2 regions of the Gracilibacillus xinjiangensis genome follow, and region 2 is predicted to be linked to the other one. Evidence: predicted binding sites of a transcription regulator. Region 2 holds the regulator's gene; the other holds the start of a gene.

Region 1 (5,571 bases), on a different contig from region 2:
ACACATGCTTTCCCTAATTCTTCTTTAACAGAGGGTTGTTCATCACTATTCCCCGCAACGATAAATACTTGTTCCAATTGTAATTTATCCTTAATCTGTGATTCTAAAACACGAAATTCAGAAATTCCATTCATGAACTCAGCTAATTTCTCAATGACCGCATTTCCTTCTTCCGTAACTTGCATCCCTTTTGATGTCACTGCAATAAAGCCGTGTTTATTCAAAAATTCTGTTTCTGATCGAATAACACGCTCTTTCATTTGAAGATTATCGGATAAACTTCTGCGTCCAATTGGCTGCATCCGTTGTATGTATTGCAATATTTTATATCTTTTTTGCATGACATCTAAAATATCTGGGAACAATTTTTCTTGAATATCCAGTAATTCCTTCAATCGGAAACGCTCCTTTTTCGATACCGGGAAATATTTGTCCCTCCTAGTCAAAAATCGTCCCACATAGACTAAAAAAAATCAACTTCCATAAATGATTCTATCAAAGTGTTTATAATTTCTCAACTATTTTAGTCAATAATTTTTAGTTTTCAGAAAATTCGCCACTTTATCGTAATCCACTTTTCCAAAATCGGCAATTTCTCCCTCTACTTCGATCACCGGAATGATGAGATGATATTTCTCTAATAACGTATCATCTTCATATATATCTATTTCATCAATTTCGAAAAAGTACTCTGTTTGCAATAGCTCTAAAATCATTTTTGCATCCGTACATATGGAGCAATTTTCTTTTCCATATAATTTTACAGTCAATTCAATACCCTCTTCCATTATGAGGAGACAATGATTTTTCACACCATCTCCTCACATTTTTCTCTATGGTTGAAAAAGATGATCATTTTATTGCTTCTCTACCTGCTTCTACCATTTCTTTAAGTATTTTTGCAGAATCTCGCAATTGCTCCTGTTCTTTGTCAGTTAAGTTTAATTCAATAATTTCTCTGACACCATTCTCATTCAGAATTGCGGGTACGCCTATATATATATCCTCTAATCCATATTGGCCTTCCAGATAAGCAGACACTGTCACAATTGCATTTTCATTATTCAAAACTGCTCGTGTTAAACGAACTAACCCAAGACCAATCCCGTAATATGTTGCTCCTTTTCGCTTAATAATATGGTAAGCCGCATCACGAACATTTTCAAATATTGCTTTCATCTGTTCATGCTGATCAAAATCAGTAATACCCGCATACTTGCTTAATGGTACACCGCCTATCTGTACATGACTCCAAACAGGTAATTCTGAATCTCCATGCTCTCCCATTATATATGCATGTACATTTCTGGGATCCACCTCAAAATGTTCACCTAATAAATAGCGGAATCTTGCTGTATCCAGAATGGTCCCAGAACCGATAACACGCTCTTTCGGCAAGCCGGAAATTTCTTTTGTAAGTTGTGTAAGAATGTCTACTGGATTTGTTGCCACAAGGAAAATCCCTTGAAAATCAACATCCATTACTTTGTTTATAATACCTTTGAAGATTTGTGCATTTTTTGACACTAAGTCTAATCTTGTTTCTCCAGGGCGTTGATTTGCACCGGCTGTAATTACTACAAGGTCAGCATTATGGCATTCTTCATAGTCACCAGTTCTTATTCTCATCGGATTGCCAAAAGCCATGCCGTGATTCAAGTCCCTTGCTTCACCTTCTGCTTTCTCACGATCTAAATCAATTAGTACTAACTCATTTACTACTCCTTGATTTAATAATGCATATGCATAACTTGTTCCGACAAATCCAGTTCCGATAATTACGACTTTTCTTAACTTTGTTTTCTTACCAGCCATCAAAATCACCCCTAAACATTATTGAAGAACATTTGAATATATTCTTACTATATCCTATTTTTATTGGTGATAAAAGGCAGATATATGATAATATTGTGAAATGTTGAGCAACTATTCAATACTATGAACCATTTGATAATCATGACACCAATTTTTTTAGAGGTATTCAAAATTCATTCTTTCTCTGGATTATCTAGATTTTTATTTTGTACTTGTTTTGGTGCTTTATGAATTTGAGAGCCAGGTAGTCTCAATGGATAATTTACAATAAATTATCCATGCCATGTTGGATCCAACATGGCATTTTTTAGTAATCAATAGAAAGTAGATATAAGCTAACACTTAAGCTAAATCCTTAAAATTCGGGGAATTTATTATGAATCATTCAACGGAAAGTCGGCTTTATACTCTCACTATCATCCTTGCTATCCAGATATCTCAATCAAAATTTTGTCAAGAGAGATGGAAAAGGGTTTTGAAACCAGAGGATAAAGTCCAATCGATATGATATGGATGGTTTGATACAGTGGATAATGAAACAGCAGATTTTTGTAGTGGAATAAAATAAAGAGTACGCGCTCGGAGGGATTTGAACCCCCGACACATGGTACCGGAAACCATTGCTCTATCCCCTGAGCTACGAGCGCATATTTAAATAGCGACATTTTTTATTATAACTAATACACCCAATCTTTTCAATGGTAAATTTCGCATTTTTCTAGATGAGCATTCATAAACTGTTCAAGACAGTTGTTTAAACAATGGGAAAAAAGGGAAAGATGTTGTTATAATACATAATTGTTCATAATGCGGTTCAAATCTTTTGACCTTATTTGACCATTAAGTTATGATGAAAATAGTTAAAGATTTATTAAATTTAGAAGCAACATAAGGAGGAATTTTTTTTATGAATTTAATCCCTACAGTTATTGAACAAACAAACCGTGGTGAGCGTGCCTATGACATTTACTCTCGCCTTTTAAAAGACAGAATCATTATGCTGGGCAGTGCTATTGACGATAATGTATCTAACAGTATTGTTGCACAGCTTCTATTCTTAGCTGCAGAAGATCCTGATAAAGATATTTCATTATACATCAATTCACCAGGTGGATCAATCACTGCTGGTATGGCAATATATGATACAATGCAGTTCATTAAACCAAATGTATCAACAATCTGTATTGGTATGGCAGCATCTATGGGTGCCTTCCTTCTTGCAGCTGGTGAACCCGGCAAACGCTTTGCCTTACCAAACAGTGAAGTAATGATTCACCAGCCATTGGGCGGAACTCAAGGTCAAGCATCTGATATTCAAATCCATGCTAACCGTATTATAGAAATGCGTAAAAAATTAAACCAAATTTTAGCAGATCGTACAGGTCAACCACTTGAAGTAATCGAAAAAGATACGGATCGTGATAACTTCATGACAGCTGAACGTGCAAAAGAATATGGCCTAATTGATAGAGTAATGGAAAAGAAGCCGGCTGATTTAAACTAATAGGAAAACCCAGCTTTTAGTGGCTGGGTTTTTTGCTGTTTTATGTTCCTTCAACAAAGCTTGCTAAGTCTTCCAGTGCCTCTTGATCATCTGGACCATCTGCAATCAGCTTAATTTCATTTCCTCTCGCTAATGCTAAGCTCATCAAACCCATGATACTCTTTGCATTGATTCTTTTTTGATCTTTTTCAATAAAAATTTCTGAAGAATAACTGTTAGCTTTTTGTACAAATTGAGCTGCAGGACGTGCTTGCAAACCTGGTTCTACGTCAATAATGACATTTTTTTCCACCATCTTTAAAGCCCCTCTCTTTGTAAGCGTTACCATAATTATAATACTATACTATCCCCTTATTTATTACCAATAAAAACGATTTTTAAATTCGATACATATATAATTGTCTTTAACAAGCCCGGACTGCTCTTTTGATGTTTCATGCTTATTAAAAATAATCCCCGAAGAGGATAACCTGTTCTTCGAGGATTATAGTAAGCTTTTAATTATTTGTTGTAACATTCTCATTACGTAATTGTTCGGCAAATTGATCGATTTTTTTCAAGCGATGATTAATGCCTGATTTACTGATTTTACTGCCTGATACCATTTCACCTAACTCTTTTAGTGAAACATCTTGATGCTCCATTCTCAATTCCGCTATTTCCCGTAATTTATCAGGTAATGCTTCTAGTCCAACTGTTTTTTGAATATATCGGATGTTTTCTACTTGTCTAAATGCTGCACCGATTGTCTTATTTAAGTTTGCCGTCTCGCAATTTACTAAGCGATTAACAGAATTACGCATATCCCTTACAATTCGAACATCCTCAAACTTAAACAATGCTTGATGTGCACCAATGTAATTTAAGTATTCTGTAATTTTTTCCGCTTCTTTTATATAGGCAATAAAGCCTTTTTTCCGCTCTAAAACTCGCGCATGAAGGTTATAGTCATTCAATAAATCACATAATGCTTGATTATGTTCTTCGTAAAAATTATATATTTCCAAATGATAAGATGATGTTTCTGGATTGTTTACAGAACCACCTGCCAAAAAGGCCCCGCGCAAATACGCTCTCCGGCAGCATTCTTTTTGTTTATATTTATCTGATATTGTACGAATAAATTGATATGGTTCAATCAAGATCTCCATATCGACTAACATATTTTTCACACCTTCATTCATTCGAACAATATATACATTGTTTTTTTTCAATTTCATTTTCTTTCTCACAAGTAATTCGACGGGATATCCATAAAGACTTTTAATTAATGTATAAATACGGCGAGCGATGGCCGCATTTTCTGTTTGGACATCTAATGAATAATGAAGCCTTGAAAAAGATACTGCGCCATTCATGCGAATTAATGCAGCAAGTTCCGCATGGTTGCAGCATGGCTCATTCTCAATAGTTGTTAACTCTTTTTTAATCTCTGATGCAAATGACAACTTTCTCCCCCCATTTTTTCCCCTACAATAAAGAAACGAGAAGATTGGCAATTTTTTCTGTATCATGCCTTAATGAATTGTTTTTCACTTTAACAATATCCTCTTCAATAATTTCTAATCCTATGCTTTTCAGGCGATCTAAATCATATTTAACTGGCTCTGCTTGTTCTTCTGCATAGACTAATTTCATATTAGGGTCAATTTCTTTATTATGGACAATTACTGATTGAATACACCCTGGACCAATATGGTCTGTTATTGCCAGTACATGGTCACCTACTGTATATCCATTTGTCTCACCGACCTGGGTCATGACATTACAAACATAAACAACATTTGCTTTTGTATCTTTCAATGCTTTTCCTATTTGCGGAACGATCAGATTAGGAAGGATACTTGTATAAAGACTTCCTGGGGAAATGACAACAAGATCCGACTGGTGAATAGCATCAACTGCTTCTGGCAAAGGTAAAACAGGATTAGGTTTTAAAAAAACACGTTTAATTTTCTTCTCCTCTTTTGGAATATTTGATTCACCAGTAACAATAGTACCATCATCATATTCTGCATGTAAGAACATACTCTGATTAGCAATCGGATAAATATTACCTTTGACATTTAGTACACGGGAAATTTCTTTAATCCCTCTATAAAAATCACCTGTAACAGAAGTCATTGCAGCGAGCAGCAGGTTCCCCATCGAATGTCCTGATAACCCGTTTCCTTTTGTAAAACGATGCTGGAATAAATTCATCAACATTGGTTCCACATCAGATAATGCTGCAATTACATTTCGGATATCCC
Region 2 (5,571 bases):
TCGTCTATTAAATCAATTGCTTTATCTGGTAAAAACCGGTCAGTAATATAACGGTCAGATAATCTGGCAGCAGCTTCAATTGCTTCATCCGTAATCGTGACACGGTGATGCGCTTCATATCGATCTCTTAATCCTTTTAAAATCTGGATCGATTCTTCTACTGTTGGCTCATCGACTTGAATTGGCTGGAATCTACGCTCCAGTGCTGCATCTTTTTCAATATACTTACGGTATTCATCTAATGTGGTTGCACCAATACATTGTAATTCACCGCGAGCAAGTGATGGTTTTAATATATTTGAGGCATCAATGGCACCTTCTGCTCCACCAGCACCAATTAACGTATGCAACTCATCAATGAACAAAATAACATTGTTCGCTTGGCGAATTTCCTCCATTACTTTTTTCAAACGGTCTTCAAACTCACCACGATATTTCGTTCCAGCTACTACTGTCCCCATATCTAATGTCATAACACGTTTGTCACGAAGGATCTCAGGAACTTCATTTTGCACGATTTGTTGGGCCAAACCTTCCGCTACAGCTGTTTTCCCAACACCCGGCTCCCCAATTAAAACAGGGTTATTTTTCGTTCTGCGGCTTAATACTTGTATCACACGTTCTATTTCTTTACTGCGGCCAATGACCGGATCTATATTTCCTTCTTTTGCTATTGCGGTTAAGTCTCGTGCTAAAGAGTCTAATGTAGGTGTTGTCGCACTATTATTCTGATTATTGCTTCTTCCATTAGAATTGTTATTCTCCGTACTTCCTAACAGCTGCAATACTTGCTGACGCGCTTTATTTAAGCTTACACCAAGGTTATTTAATACACGTGCCGCAACGCCTTCACCTTCACGAATCAAACCTAATAGAATATGCTCTGTTCCCACATAAGAATGACCAAGTTTTCTTGCTTCATCCATCGATAATTCAATTACTTTTTTCGCTCTGGGTGTATAATGGATCGTTTGAGAAACTTGATTGCCTTTACCAATTAATGATTCTACTTCTTCGCGAATCTTCTCGGCACCCAGACCAATTGCATGTAATGCTTTTGCAGCAATACCTTCACCCTCGTTAACAAGCCCTAACAAAATATGTTCTGTTCCAATATTATTATGCCCCAACCTAACAGCTTCTTCTTGAGATAATGCCAATACTTTTTGTGCTCTTTCTGTAAATCGACCAAACATCATTTAATATTCCTCCCTTTGCTCTAGCGTAAAGCGTTCCCTAATTAACGATGCTCTAAAAACATCTCTTTCATGCGGTGTAAGCATTCGCCTAGCGTATTGCTGCAAGAACGCTGGCTGTGTCAAAACCATTAATTCATTTAAAATAGATTTCGGTATATGATGAATATATTCCAGGTCAATACCAAGCCGTACGTCAGATAAACATTTGGCTGTTTCCTTTGATTCAATAATACGACTATGTTCTAAAATTCCATATGAACGGAATATTCGATCTTCTAACTCTAGTTCTGATTGTTGACGTAATAATGTCCGTGCCTGTCGTTCTTGTTCGATTAATTTCTCTACAACACTTGTCAAATCCTCGATCGTATCCTGTTCGGATCTCCCTAGTGTTACCTGGTTTGATATTTGAAAAATATTTCCTAATGCTTCACTGCCTTCACCATAAATCCCTCGAACAACAAGGCCTAACTGATTAATCGCTGGTATCATTCTATTTAGTTTCCTGGTCATCGCTAGAGCTGGTAGATGAATCATTACTGAGGCCCTTAGACCTGTGCCGACATTTGTTGGGCAACTGGTTAAGTATCCCCGCTCTTCATCAAACGCATAGTCGATTTTTTCTTCTAACCAATCATCAATATGAAAAGCTTCTTCTAACGCTCTTTCCAACTGAAAACCCGGGAAATACAATTGCATCCGAATATGGTCTTCTTCATTAATCATTATCGAAACCTGTTCATTTTTAGAGATTAACGCGGCACCGTATGTGGATTTATCAGCCAAATGAGGACTTATTAGGTGTTTTTCTACTAAAACTTGCTTTTCAATTGGTTTTAAGTCCGCCATCCTGACAAATTCTAATTGTTCATAGTTTGCAAAAGATTTTTGGTTAAATTCTTTTTCTAAGAAATATAGAATTCCATCTAAATGTTCCTGATTTGCAATTATTGGGAAGGGAGATTGTTCAAAGTTTCTTGCTAATCTTATTCTGCTGCTCATTACAATATCACTATCTGGTCCATCTTCCTTTAACCACGGACTAATTGCCTCATTAATAAATTGTTCCAATCCCATTAAACATCCCCCTCTCCACTTTGATTGAGAGTTTTCTCCATCTCTTTAATCTGGTCCCTAATTTTAGCAGCCTCTTCAAATTCCTCCTCTGCGATCAGCTGCTGTAACTTCCACCTTAATTCTTTCACTTTTCTGCGTGCAGAGATATCTTTTCCTACACGTTTTGGTACTTTTCCATGATGTGCTGTATTACCACTATGCACTCTTCTGAAAATCGGATTTAAGTGCTCCGAAAATGTCTGGTAGCATGATGCACAACCAAATTTGCCGACTTGCGCAAATTCCTGATAAGTCATTCCGCATTTTTCACATTCCATTTGCCGAGCAGCAGGTTTGTTATGGGTAGAGTGGTGTAACTTTTCTGGGTCAAAGTTAAACAAACCTGAAAGTAAGTTGTGCAAAGAATATGACTCATCGTCTGTGGTTACATAACCTTTTTCCTTTGCGCATTGGTGGCAAACGTGTATTTCCCGTTTTTCACCATTTGTTACTTGTGCGAAGTGAAGTGTTGCCGGATTTTGTTTGCATTCCTGACATTCCACGTAACCCACCTCCTAAATGTGGTACTTTAATGAATGTAACATTGCTGACATAACTCTTGCTCTTATCTCATCCCTTAATGGCAACTGAAAGGACAATGTATCTCTATCCAATGCTGCTAACATCAATTTTGCTTCTCTTTTTGTAATTAATTCTTCTTCTAGCAACCTTTCTAAGATATTGACTGCTTTTTGCTGTGATACTTTTGGTTGAATCATAACAATAATTTCATCAATTAATTTTGCTTTATCTTTATTAGTGACTCTGCTAATACGAATGTATCCACCGCCACCTCGTTTACTCTCAACTAGATATCCTTTTTCTAATGTAAACCTTGTATTTATTACATAGTTAATTTGAGAAGGTACACATTCAAAACGATCAGCAATTTCACTGCGTTTTATTTCGATAATTCTCTTTTGATTACTTTGCATCACATCTTTCAAATATTCCTCAATGATATCTGAAATATTTCGCATTTTCACTCACCCAATCTGACTTTGACTATATTTGACTATACTTTTATTATATCGGATGTTTTATTTGTTGCAACTATATTGTTCTTTAATATTATTACCTAGATAATCCATTTAAAAACATCAATGGAACCTCATTTTAATTTTCTCGACATTTTCCTGTTCTAATAGCCACTCATGAAGGCTTATCCCTTTTTTCTTGTGGGTAACATCTAAATACATTTTAATCTTGCGATAACCGCTTTGATCTTTAGTTATATCCAATTCTCGAATCTCGAGGGAAAAAGATTGAATTTGTTCAAGAAACTCTGAAGTATTTTTATCTTCGGAAAGTTTAATCTCAAAAACAATTTGGTGATTTTTTCTATGAATTATCTTCTCTAGTTTATTAAGCAAGACCAAGCTAATTAAGATGATAATAGTTGTGATGATTGCTTCTTTATACATCCCGATTCCAATAATTAATCCCAGCCCTGCTACCGCCCATATCGAGGCAGCTGTTGTTAACCCTCGAATTGTCCGGCCATTGACAATAATTGTACCCGCACCTAAGAAACCAATCCCTGAGATAACATATGACGGAATTCTTGCAGGGTCAAATTGAACGTTATTATAAGTCTCAATAAATTGCTCAAATCCATTAATAGATAAAAGCATCATTAGGCATGCACTAATACCTACTAATATATGTGTTCGAAAGCCTGCTGAATGGCGGTTCAACTCTCTTTCCAAGCCAATTAGTCCAGACAAAGTTAATGCAATCATTAATTTTGTGATTGATTCAATGAATTCTAAATCAAAGATATCTTCTAACAAATGACTACACCTCCAAGTTATATTCATATATACCCTAAATTACACGAATATATTTCTATTTTTATTACTTTTGGAGGTGGAATTCTTTCCCCTTTACTAAATCTTTTTTTAGGGACAAAAAAAGCCACTTCTTTTAAAAGCGACTAAAAAAAATCAGGAAAATAAGTATGTTTAATTGGTATCATTTTATCAAATTTTTCAATTGCGTTATAGCTGCCTTTAATTAAGGCCAATCTTTCTAATTCTAATGGCCTTTTATAACCTAACAGCATCTGAGTAAGCTGTTGTACCGAACAGCAAATAACATTTCTTGTGTCTGTTAGCTCATGGTCTAAACATGTAACCTTTTCATCTTGAATAATATAAGTCCCGTTATTGTCAGGGATAAATTCATCCTCTATAATCAGAGAAATAGAATCAGAAGAATGAATACTTATAAATTGATAGTTCTTTAGGAACTCAGGAACATCTACAATTCGTGCCATAAAGTATTTTTTTACAATCTGTTCAAAACGGGGCTCATCAAATAAGCAGGGGATAAAATCTTCGTCAGGTACTTTCATTTTAACTTTCTCTACCATTGAATCATGGTTTCCTATAAATTCAAGAACGAGTTTTAAGCTGTTTAAGGAGCGGTAGGCAATCTCTTCCACATATAGAACGCGATCCTTTACATGATAAAGAATATAGCTGTCAGGTTTATTATCCTGATCATAGCCTACTGCTATGACCATCTCCTTTTTAACTACTCTTTGTTTCCACCAATCTGTATCTCTTATTATTCCACCATTAAAACTTTTGATATAATCTATATATATACTTTCTAGTATGTTGTAATCTGCCTCAATTCTTTTAACATGCCCAAGTGCATTCCAGTTCTTTTGAAATTGCTTTATCGGAATCTCGTAGTCTCTATAGTTAAAGACAAGCTCATAGCCATATTTACGATAAAAGGGAACCGAGAATGGGTGCAAATAGGAAATAATATAACCTTCCTCCCGCATATTTAGAAGCGTATGCTTTAATAATTTTTTCACAATGCCACCTCTTCTAAATTCCGGCCATGAGGAGACAGAAGCTATTCCACCCATTTTCATGTCTTGTTCATTAATATGTACAGTAAGAGGTATCATGTGAACTTTTGCTGCCAGCTGGTTGTTCTCTATCCACCCCCAAATTTTGTGGCGGCCAGCTTCTGCTTCTTTTTCTGCTAATTGATCCTTATCCAAAGTATATTGGAATGCAAATTGCGAAAGTTTAAAGACCTCCTTATAGTTTTCTTTTGTCATTAATTTAATCTGCTTCCTCATGGATTCACCTCATTCTTGTATTTTTCCTCTTCCATTATAACAGTATTTTTATGAATACAAAAAAGTCTTTTAGCTATAAAAACTAAAAGACCTTTGACTTGCCTGGCAACGTCCTACTCTTGCAGGGGCAAAGCCCCAACTACCATGGGCGCT

Evidence for each region. The regulator CtsR, encoded in region 2, represses protease genes until heat stress. The targets are predictions, from matches to a motif close to ATGGTCAATAAAGGTCAAACA.
Region 1: a site for CtsR is predicted at 2,636-2,656, ahead of clpP (ATP-dependent Clp endopeptidase proteolytic subunit ClpP). Genes of this name have one in related genera too.

The regions. Positions count from the first base shown of each region.
Region 1 covers NZ_JBHSDT010000008.1:1,256,659-1,262,229, forward strand. The annotation lists gene ACFOY7_RS17695 (sugar-binding transcriptional regulator) at 1-395, opposite strand, end outside; gene ACFOY7_RS17700 (glutaredoxin family protein) at 528-770, opposite strand; gene ACFOY7_RS17705 (L-lactate dehydrogenase) at 853-1,815, opposite strand; tRNA gene ACFOY7_RS17710 (tRNA-Arg) at 2,390-2,462, opposite strand; gene clpP (ATP-dependent Clp endopeptidase proteolytic subunit ClpP) at 2,723-3,319, shown strand; gene ACFOY7_RS17720 (HPr family phosphocarrier protein) at 3,360-3,614, opposite strand; gene whiA (DNA-binding protein WhiA) at 3,817-4,767, opposite strand; gene ACFOY7_RS17730 (gluconeogenesis factor YvcK family protein) at 4,790-5,571, opposite strand, start outside.
Region 2 covers NZ_JBHSDT010000009.1:68,020-73,590, forward strand. The annotation lists gene clpC (ATP-dependent protease ATP-binding subunit ClpC) at 1-1,199, opposite strand, end outside; gene ACFOY7_RS18370 (protein arginine kinase) at 1,200-2,276, opposite strand; gene ACFOY7_RS18375 (UvrB/UvrC motif-containing protein) at 2,276-2,818, opposite strand; gene ACFOY7_RS18380 (CtsR family transcriptional regulator) at 2,831-3,295, opposite strand; gene ACFOY7_RS18385 (MgtC/SapB family protein) at 3,416-4,057, opposite strand; gene ACFOY7_RS18390 (GNAT family N-acetyltransferase) at 4,252-5,418, opposite strand.